2 linked regions of the Prochlorococcus marinus XMU1404 genome follow. The protein of the gene in region 2 interacts with the protein of the main gene of each other region in a pairwise test. Links are inferred from orthologs where the notes say so. Each region holds a gene or a part of one and is shown on either strand. Other genes may lie near its edges.

Region 1 (4,824 bases), on a different replicon or contig from region 2:
ATTTATTTATATGAAGTTTCTAAAGAAGAAGATTTTAAAATCCTTTCAATTAGTATGCAATCTTTAATCCATCTTTTAGCAATCGGGGGGATTAATTTACCAATTCATCATTGTTGTAAAACGGGAGCGCCTATTATTCCCCCTTTAGGAAATTGGAAATGGAATTGTTATTATTTGCCAAGTGAAGGATTTTCAACCATCGAAGATCCCCAAAGTAATCTAAAAATTAATGCATCTGAAGTTGCTTTAATACAGAGACTGCTCTTCCCCGAATTACCAATAAAATCAAATGGAGAGTTATTGGGTCCAAAAAAAGTTTGGCTTAAAATATTATTTATTATTGAAACTTGGATCTCTACTCAACTAGAGAAAGATATATCTTCACTAAAAATGTTGAAAGAATTATATTCTTAGCATATTGATGGACCATTAACAAATTTCAAAATTATGTTCTTTGGGGCTCTTACTGTTAACTTAATAAGTAGTTAATTCAATTAATGTGGTTCATATTGCTTGGTTGGGTAAAAAATCTCCTTTTTGTGGAAATGTAACTTATGGTAATTCAACTACTGAGGAATTGAAGGCTAGAGGGCATAAAATTAGTTTTATTCATTTCGACAATCCCTCTAGTTCAAATTCATCAAAACCATTATTTCTGGCAAATGATCCTGAAGTAAGTCTCCCATACTTAATTAAGTCACAGGTTTATACAATACCCTCCCCAAGAGCAGAAAAAGAGCTAAGGCTATCACTAGAAAGATTAAAACCCGATATCGTCCATGCCAGTCTAACTTTATCCCCTTTAGACTTTAGACTACCAGAGCTTTGTAATGAAATTAATGTTCCACTTATAGGAACATTTCACCCACCATTTGATGCTAAAAATAGAAATTTAACGGCAAGTACTCAACAATTAACGTATCAACTTTATGCTCCGTCACTAGCAAAGTTTGATAAAATAATCGTTTTTTCTGAACCTCAAAAAAATGTTCTTAAGAAATTAGGAGTACCTAATGAAAAACAAATAATTATTCCAAACGGAGTTAATGAAAATATTTGGAAACCTTTTTACAAAAAAAATACAAAATATGATCAGATAAAAAATAAACTAGGAAATAAAAGAATCTTTTTATATATGGGAAGAATTGCAAATGAGAAAAATATCGAAGCACTTTTACGTTCTTGGCGCCAAATAAAAAACAATAATTGCAAATTAGTTATAGTTGGAGATGGACCAATGAAGCCAACACTTGAAAATAGTTTTTCTAACCTTAGTAAAGAGAAATTAATTTGGTGGGGTGCCGAATTAGATTTAGAAGCTAGAGTAGCAATAATGCAAATAGCAGAAGTATTTTTCTTACCAAGCTTAGTAGAAGGTTTATCATTATCACTTTTAGAGGCAATGTCTACCGGAACTGCATGTGTAGCAACAGATGCTGGGGCTGATGGTGAAGTTTTAGATAACGGGGCAGGAATAATAATTTCAACTGATAATGTGGCTGCACAACTAAAAACTATAATCCCAATTCTTGTCGAACACCCCTCATTTACCAAGGATCTTGGCCAAAAAGCTAGAGAAAGAGTACTCGAGAGGTATACAATTACTAAAAATATAAATTCTCTTGAGAAAGTTTATATGAACTTAAAAGACAATTTCAAGAACTAGCGAAACTCCTTACTTCTATTACTAGCCGAAACTATTGATTCAATTAAAGCAGACCTTATACTTTTTTTTTCTAAAACCCTTAATGCAGAAATAGTTGTTCCGCCTGGAGAGGTCACTAAATTCTTAAGCTCAGAAGTAGTTATTTTTTTTTCTTTGATTAGACTTACAGTACCTAATATCATCTCCATAACGAGTTCTTCTGAAAGTATTTTTGGTAATCCACCACTCAAACCGCCATCACTTAAAGATTCTATTATCAAAGCAATAATGGCAGGTGCTGAAGAAGTTAAAGCTAAAAATATGTCTAGGTAATCTTCAGTAAATTCGTAAATTTTACTAGTATTTTCAAATAATTTTTTTGTAAATTGTTTCTGATCTTCAGTAATTCTCTCACCCCAAGCAATTCCTGTTAAGCCCTTTCCAACAGTGATTGGAATATTTGTAACTACTCTCACACATTTATGGTTGGGAAATTTTTGATTAAGTCTATCTATTGAAACTCCAGCAAGAATTGAGACTAATAAATTATCCTTAGTTTGTATATTTTTAGCCTCACTTATATCTTTAAGATGTTGAGGTTTTATAGAGAGAAGTTTAACCTGACAATCCCAAATTATCTTTGCATCTTTAGAACTAGATTTATAGACGTTTATATTATGTTTGTATGTTTCTTTTATATTTTCTAAACTTTTTTCTGTGTTTACAACACAATAAACATTCTCTGGCTGAATTAATTTTTTATCTAATAATGGAGTTATTATAGCATTTGCAATATTTCCGAAACCAATAATCGCAATTTTATCAGTCACAGATTAATCATGAAAAAGCACTTAATTTAGAATCTCCCCATGCTGGTTCTGGAGCTGTGTTTTTTTGAAAACTATATTGTGGTGCGCTTTTTGTAGTCATATTTGAGGGAGAAGCTTCTTCAGTGAAAGAACTAGTTACGTTTACGCAACTTGGAGCAAAAAGAAATATACTTTCACCAACTCTCTCTTGATGTCCATCGATTGCGTATGTCCCTCCAGCAATAAAGTCTACCGCTCTTTGGGCTTGATCAGGATCCATCATAGTTAGATTAAGAATTACAGTTTTTCTCTCTCTTAATGCTTGAATAGCTTGAGGCATCTCATCGAAACTTCTTGGTTCCATTAAACTTACTTCTGAAGATGAATTTGAGATTCCAGGCATTCCAACAACTTTTGATGATCTATTGTTGTTCATAAATTCAAATGGATTTGTATTGGCAAGAGCTTTAGAGTTTTTCTGACTTTGCTTTAAATCATTAATATCATTTAAATCATCTTCTGATGCATAATCAAAGTCATCAAAATCATCATCGAGATACTCATCACCTGCAACAACAGCCTTTAATCTAGAAATAAGTGACACCTTTTAAATCCTCTTGAAATTGATTACTAAGGTATAAAAACCTCAAGCAATAGATTCATTTCTTAAATGAATAAACTACCTATACTTAAATAACGTTACTTGCACTTAACTGCAAGTTAATAGATAAGATTTTTATAAAAAATAACTAAATTATCCCCTATCGCCAAATATTATCGAACCTAATCTTAACCATGTTGATCCAGCTTCAATAGCTTCTTCCCAATCCCCTGACATTCCCATTGAACAATCTGGAAGTTGAAGCGAATCAGAGAGAGCGCGGCATTTTTTAAACAAGTTTAAATTTTCCTTAGAGCTTAGTTCTTTAGGATTAATAGTCATCAATCCTTTTAATGTAATATTTTTCAATTGTTTAATTTCTCTCCATTGAGTCACTAAAAGTTCAGGATTAAAACCACCTTTAGTAGGATCATCACTTAACTTGACCTGCAACATTATTGATGGATTTTTCTTCTCCTCAAATGAAATCATAGAAATCTTTTGCAACTTCTCAAATGAATCAACTGAATGAATATATTTAAAATTTTGAACTATCTTTCTTATTTTATTACTCTGTATTCTCCCGATAAAGTGCCATTTAATTTGTTTAAAGTCTTTTAAGATCAATTGCTTTTCAAATGCCTCTTGGAACTTACTCTCACCAAAATCATTCTGACCCATATTTTGAATAGTCTTGATTTCTTGACTTTTAAATCCTTTGCTTACAGCAAGTATATTTACATTTGAAGGGATTTCATTCTTAATTTTAAAATAATTTGAAAGATCCACCTTTTATAAAAAAGTTTGCGTAAATAAATTCTCCCATTTTTGCAGCTCTTCAGATCCTTTCCTCCTTGCTTTTTGAAGATTTAATTCAGCTTGATTACGAGCATCTAAATAAGGTATAACTTCAAAAAAAACTTCTCTTTGTTTAATTTCTACTAAAAAAAACATTTTTTGGGCATACAAAGTCGCATAAATATCTCTTCCATCATTTCCAGGAGAGACTTGGTACAACATGCCAAATGTTGGATGGTTTAAATAACGCTCGGAACTCAAACTTAAATATGGTGTTCTTTATAATGCACCATACAGTTTTCTAAGAAAAATTGCTATCGAAATAAAACATATCGATAATGTATTTAAAATTACATTGAAGGATCTCGAAGGATAGGAGGTTCTGAATCTATCAGTTTTTATAATAATTTCTTTCTTGGAGAGCAATGATTCTGCCCCTTGATCAATTCTCAGAAATATATTTTGAAATAACCTTTCCACTAAAAATAATAAGACATTAAATGATTTCTTAAACCCTAAATTTCTAAAATTTATTGATCTCACTGACACTGATTTAATTATATTTTGAAATTCTTCCTGTACTAGAGGAATAAAACGTAATGCAATTAATAATTGAAAAAGCCACTTACTAATTGGCAATCCAATCTTTCTTAATGGATACATGAACCAACTTAATGCCCACACAATATCTTCTTGTAATGTAGTCAAAAGCATCAAATTAACACTATGAATAACAGTAAATATCAAAGTGGAGGTTTTAATTCCTAATTCAAGGGCTTTTCTTGATAAGTTATATGGACCAAAATTTATAAACCATATCTTCTGTGAAGGAATTTCCAATATATTCCATTTTTTATAGTTTTCTATTACTTCTTGCAACTCATCGGGATTTCTTAAGTAGCTTTCAAGAGATTGAATATCAGAAGAAGCGAGTATTGATATAAATCCAATTAATAATGATAAGAATGTGA
Region 2 (4,398 bases):
TTTACCACTTAGTGGATTGAAAGAATGGCAAGATGACTTAAAAAAAACCCTCACATTTTCACCACCGCACATATCTATTTACGATTTAAATATTGAAAATGGAACTGTTTTTAAAAGATTAGTTAATTTAGGGGAATTACAACTTCCAAGTGATGAAGATGCTTTTAGAAATAGTGAATTAACTCATTTGATTTTGAAAAATTCAGGTTATTCAAGATATGAAATTTCGAACTATTGCCTGCCGAGGCATCAATCGAGACATAATAGAGTTTATTGGAGTGGTTTAGGCTGGTGGAGTTTTGGCCAAGGTTCCACTAGTTCACCTTGGGGGGGAAAGTTAACTAGACCAAGAGTTAGTAAAGAATATAAAGAATGGGTAACTAGGCAAGACGAATTTTGTTTAGATTCATCCCTCACTAATAGTGATTTTATCTATAAAGAAATTGATGAGAAAATAATGTTGGGATTGAGACTCAAAGAGGGTATAGATATTTATAAGGTTTTAAAAGAACAAAACTGGGATAACAAAAAATTTGAGATTTATTTTAGTAAATTGCTTGAAGAATGGGAAAGATTTCTTAAAAGTGGGTTATTAATGAGACAGGGTAATAGATTCTTTTTAAGCGATCCAAAAGGAATGGAGCTGAGCAATCAAATTCTCATTTCTATGTTTAAGTGGTGGGATAAAATTAAATAAGACTAATCATACCCTTTTCGTTAAAGCTAAACCCACTGCGATCACTTGTTCTATGGGAATTTTAGATAATAAAATAAATTCCTTCAAAAGTTTCTTTATAAAAGCCTAACAAATTTATAAATTATAAAATCATTGACAGTTGTTCTAAAATAAGACGCAATTAGTTTGAACCTAATGTTGAGAAAAAAAGAAAAAAAAGCCTTAACTAGACTTTTCCTTTTAGGGGTGGGTGCCCCCATTGGGCTTGATCGCTTCTACGAAGGAGATGTAACAGGGGGATTCTTAGCAATTTTGGGTTTTCTTGTCGCTTTGATAACAGTAGTGGGTTTGTTGGTATGGATCTTCCCTTTAATTTCCAAAACTTTCCGTTTGCTAAGAGAATTTGAAGATGCTGAAGATACTAAAAGTTCAGTTTAAGAATATTTTGATAATAAATAAAAAAAATGAAACGCTTACTAGATAATTAATGCCCTTATAAACTATTACAAAAACTACGTTGTTGGGGAAATAACCTTTTCTATAAAAAGGTATTTATTAGTTAAATCTTTCAGAATTAACCCATTCTTTTAATTTATCTTCAAGTAATTTCTTTCCTTGGATAATCGGTTGACAAAATGGTGGTTGATCATCATTAAGGCCTAATAAATCTGCAGTAACTCTTACTTGCCCATCGCAATATTTACCTGCACCGATGCCTATCGTGGGAATTCTTAATTTATTCTGTATTTCTTTAGCAAGCAACTTAGGAATATGTTCAAGAACTATTGAAAAACATCCTAATTTTTCAAGAATAGAAGCCTCTTTCATGATCTTTTCTTGGCTCTCTAAACTTTCTCCTTGTTTTTTAAATCCAAGATTTAAGTAGCTTTGTGGTGTAAGCCCTATATGACCCATAACAGGGATTCCCATTCTTATTAATCTAGAAATAACTTTTTGTATTTCCGGTTCAGCCCCTTCTACCTTTACAGCTTTTGCGTAAGTGCTTTGAATAATTTTCCCTGCATACTCTACAGCTTTATCCTCTCCACATTGGTAAGTAAGAAAAGGCATATCTGTAACTATCAAAGGTTGGTCTTCAATTTTCTTTGTAAAACCTCTCGAAACAGCATTAGTATGATAAATAATGTTTTCTAAAGTTAATGGTAATGTGGATTTGTATCCCAAACAAACCATTGCTAAGGAATCTCCTACCAAGACAAGATCAACATCAGCTTGTTCTGCTAAAGAGCCCGATATAGAGTCCCAAGCAGTAAGTGCAATGATTTTCTGGGACTTTTCTTTATACTTAACGAGGTCCGAAGGTAACATAAGAAATTTATGTATCTTTTTTAATCAAAAATTGCTAAAATAGCGATGACTCGGCCTTTCGCGGTTTTAACGCCCAAACCTGGTCAGGATCGGAAGGTAGCAGCCACAAGGGATGCTTGAGGCAGGCGAGATAACCGAGTCACTTTATTTTACCTATTACTCTATATCTTTTTTATTTTGCCTTAATCTCAGGAATTCTGGAATATTTGCTCCACTGTCTTTGTTATCAGAAAAATTATAAAGAGGAGTATTTGATAATCTGTTTTTAAGTCTTTGTTGCTTAAGTGGTTGATTGGTGTCGAAGCCAGTTGCGATTATAGTGACTTGTACTTCACCTTCCATTGATTCGTTTATAGCTGTACCCAAGATGATATTTGCATCTTGATCAACAACCTCACTAATAACTTCTCCAACTGCATTTACATCATCTAGTGTCAAATCTTTTCCACCAGTGATATTTACAACACATCCTTTAGCACCATCTATCCTGCCTGCCTCAAGCAATGGACTGTTTATAGCAGCCTGAGCAGCCTCTAAAGCTCTAGAACGTCCAGAACCTATACCCATACCAAGAAGGGCTGATCCTGCCTCAGTCATAACTGATCTTACATCGGCAAAGTCAACATTAATTTGACCAGGGCAGGTGATGATTTCACTTATACCTTTTACACCCATTCGAAGAACATCATCAGCATTCCTGAATGCCTCTTGAATAGAAGCACCCGAAGCGACTTCCTTTAAACGATCATTGGGAATGACAATTAAAGTGTCAACATTTTCAGCTAATCTAGCAATACCCTCCTCAGCTTGACGCATTCTCCTTTTGCCTTCAAAAGAAAATGGTTTAGTAACTATACCTACAGTTAAAGCGCCACTTTGCTTAGCGACCTCAGCCACAACTGGAGCAGCTCCTGTACCTGTACCTCCACCCATGCCTGCAGCTATAAAAACCAAATCAGATGCATCTAAGGCTTGTTGAAGCTCTTCTTTTGATTCTTCAGCTGCTTTTTGGCCGATACTGGGATTTCCCCCTGCTCCGAGCCCTCTTGTTAAATTTTGACCTAATTGAACTCTCCTTTCCGCTGATGATTGTAAGAGTGCTTGAGCATCAGTATTAAGCACTCGGAAAGATACACCTCCTAGATCACTATCTATCATTCTGTTTACTGCGTTGCTTCCACCACCACCTACGCCAATTACTTCTATCTTGGCATTTTGACTTGGAAGGATTTCTCTCGATTGATCAAAGTTTGGATTGTTACCGAAGCTCATCTCTAATTAGGGATCTAATACTAGTATTGGGTGCATTATGAACTCACTAAGCTCATCTGTAGGATTTATTGAGGAAAATGCTTAAAATATTTATTTAATAAATATTTTGTTTTAAATGCTAAACCCTTACCAACACTACATTAATTAAAAAAAATTATTTAAAATCCATTCCCAAATATTAGGGTTTGAACACTTTTATTTTTGGTTTGTTTGGATCAGTAAGATCAATATTATCTATTTTTTCAGAAAAATTATTTTTCTTAAATTCATTTTTTAAGTTATTGATTATTTGTAATTGATAGCTTATTAAATTTGGATTAAAACCAAGGAAGATTGTTTTTAAATCTTTTTCCTCAATAGTAAGAAACCCATTGGGAGAAAAAGTAATATTAACTAACTCAAATTCATAATTCTCTTGGGTAATAAAAATTTCAGATAATGTTCTTTTAAATTTTTCTTCCCATCCAACAACTTTTATGGTTATTTTATCCAAATTTTTTTTGTCTACATTTTGTTGATCGATAAAAATTCCATCTTGATCAATAAAACCTAATATTTTTTCGTTATTAATTATTCTTTCACCGTAAGCAATTGGGGTTCTAGTATTAACTTGAACTTCCAAACCAAAAGGGAATATTTGTCTACTTACCGAAACATTTTTAAGCGATAAATTTTGTTTTAATTCTTTTTCTAGAACCTTAGCTTGAATAAAAATTAAGCGGATTGGAAATTTTAAAGATGAATTATTTACTAAATCATTCTTTGAGAAAAATTTACTACCAGAGATCCTTATGTCCTGAATATATACCTTTTTTAAAGTTTTTAGACTTACTAAGCTTGTTGATAATAAAAATAAAATTAGAAATAAAAAGTTTCTATTGTTAGTTTTTTTTTGGTTATTCACAAATCACATCGAGCTTTTTCCATCAATTTGTCCATCCATTCTCTCGCTTTCTCTGCATCTGAAAATGGCACATCCATCTCTTTCCCATCACCTACCAGTCTAAGCCTGCACTTTCCTTGAGACTCGCTTGTTAGAGGAGCTTCTCCTGAAGTTAGCGCCATTAATTCGACCAATTCAAGTTTCTTTATTATGAAACTGTCTTTATCTTCAAATGTAC

What was found.
Region 1: the proteins of ftsZ (region 2) and HA144_RS02225 interact in binary tests that used the Bacillus subtilis proteins (3 or more experiments, as listed by UniProt). The link is inferred for Prochlorococcus marinus XMU1404 from one-to-one orthologs.

The regions. Positions count from the first base shown.
Region 1 is NZ_JAAORE010000001.1:386,382-391,205, reverse strand. What follows is about bases 1,271-3,996. They hold HA144_RS02225 (cell division protein SepF), read right to left. Parts: upstream 3,059-3,996; coding sequence 2,483-3,058; downstream 1,271-2,482. Other genes in these bases: HA144_RS02215 (PII-interacting protein PipX family protein), read right to left, coding at 3,848-3,996; HA144_RS02220 (YggS family pyridoxal phosphate-dependent enzyme), read right to left, coding at 3,209-3,844; proC (pyrroline-5-carboxylate reductase), read right to left, coding at 1,663-2,475; HA144_RS02235 (glycosyltransferase family 4 protein), read left to right, coding at 1,271-1,666. Also shown: DNA repair protein RecO, read left to right, coding at 1-414; more of HA144_RS02235, read left to right, coding at 500-1,270; more of HA144_RS02215, read right to left, coding at 3,997-4,114; HA144_RS02210 (energy-coupling factor transporter transmembrane component T family protein), read right to left, coding at 4,133-4,824. UniProt on the Bacillus subtilis protein: Cell division protein that is part of the divisome complex and is recruited early to the Z-ring. Probably stimulates Z-ring formation, perhaps through the cross-linking of FtsZ protofilaments. Its function overlaps with FtsA.
Region 2 is NZ_JAAORE010000003.1:211,170-215,567, reverse strand. What follows is about bases 1,220-4,041. They hold ftsZ (cell division protein FtsZ), read right to left. Parts: upstream 3,278-4,041; coding sequence 2,162-3,277; downstream 1,220-2,161. Other genes in these bases: HA144_RS07385 (cell division protein FtsQ/DivIB), read right to left, coding at 3,456-4,041; panB (3-methyl-2-oxobutanoate hydroxymethyltransferase), read right to left, coding at 1,232-2,005. Also shown: radical SAM family heme chaperone HemW, read left to right, coding at 1-697; HA144_RS07405 (hypothetical protein), read left to right, coding at 872-1,114; more of HA144_RS07385, read right to left, coding at 4,042-4,181; HA144_RS07380 (hypothetical protein), read right to left, coding at 4,178-4,398. UniProt on the Bacillus subtilis protein: Essential cell division protein that forms a contractile ring structure (Z ring) at the future cell division site. The regulation of the ring assembly controls the timing and the location of cell division.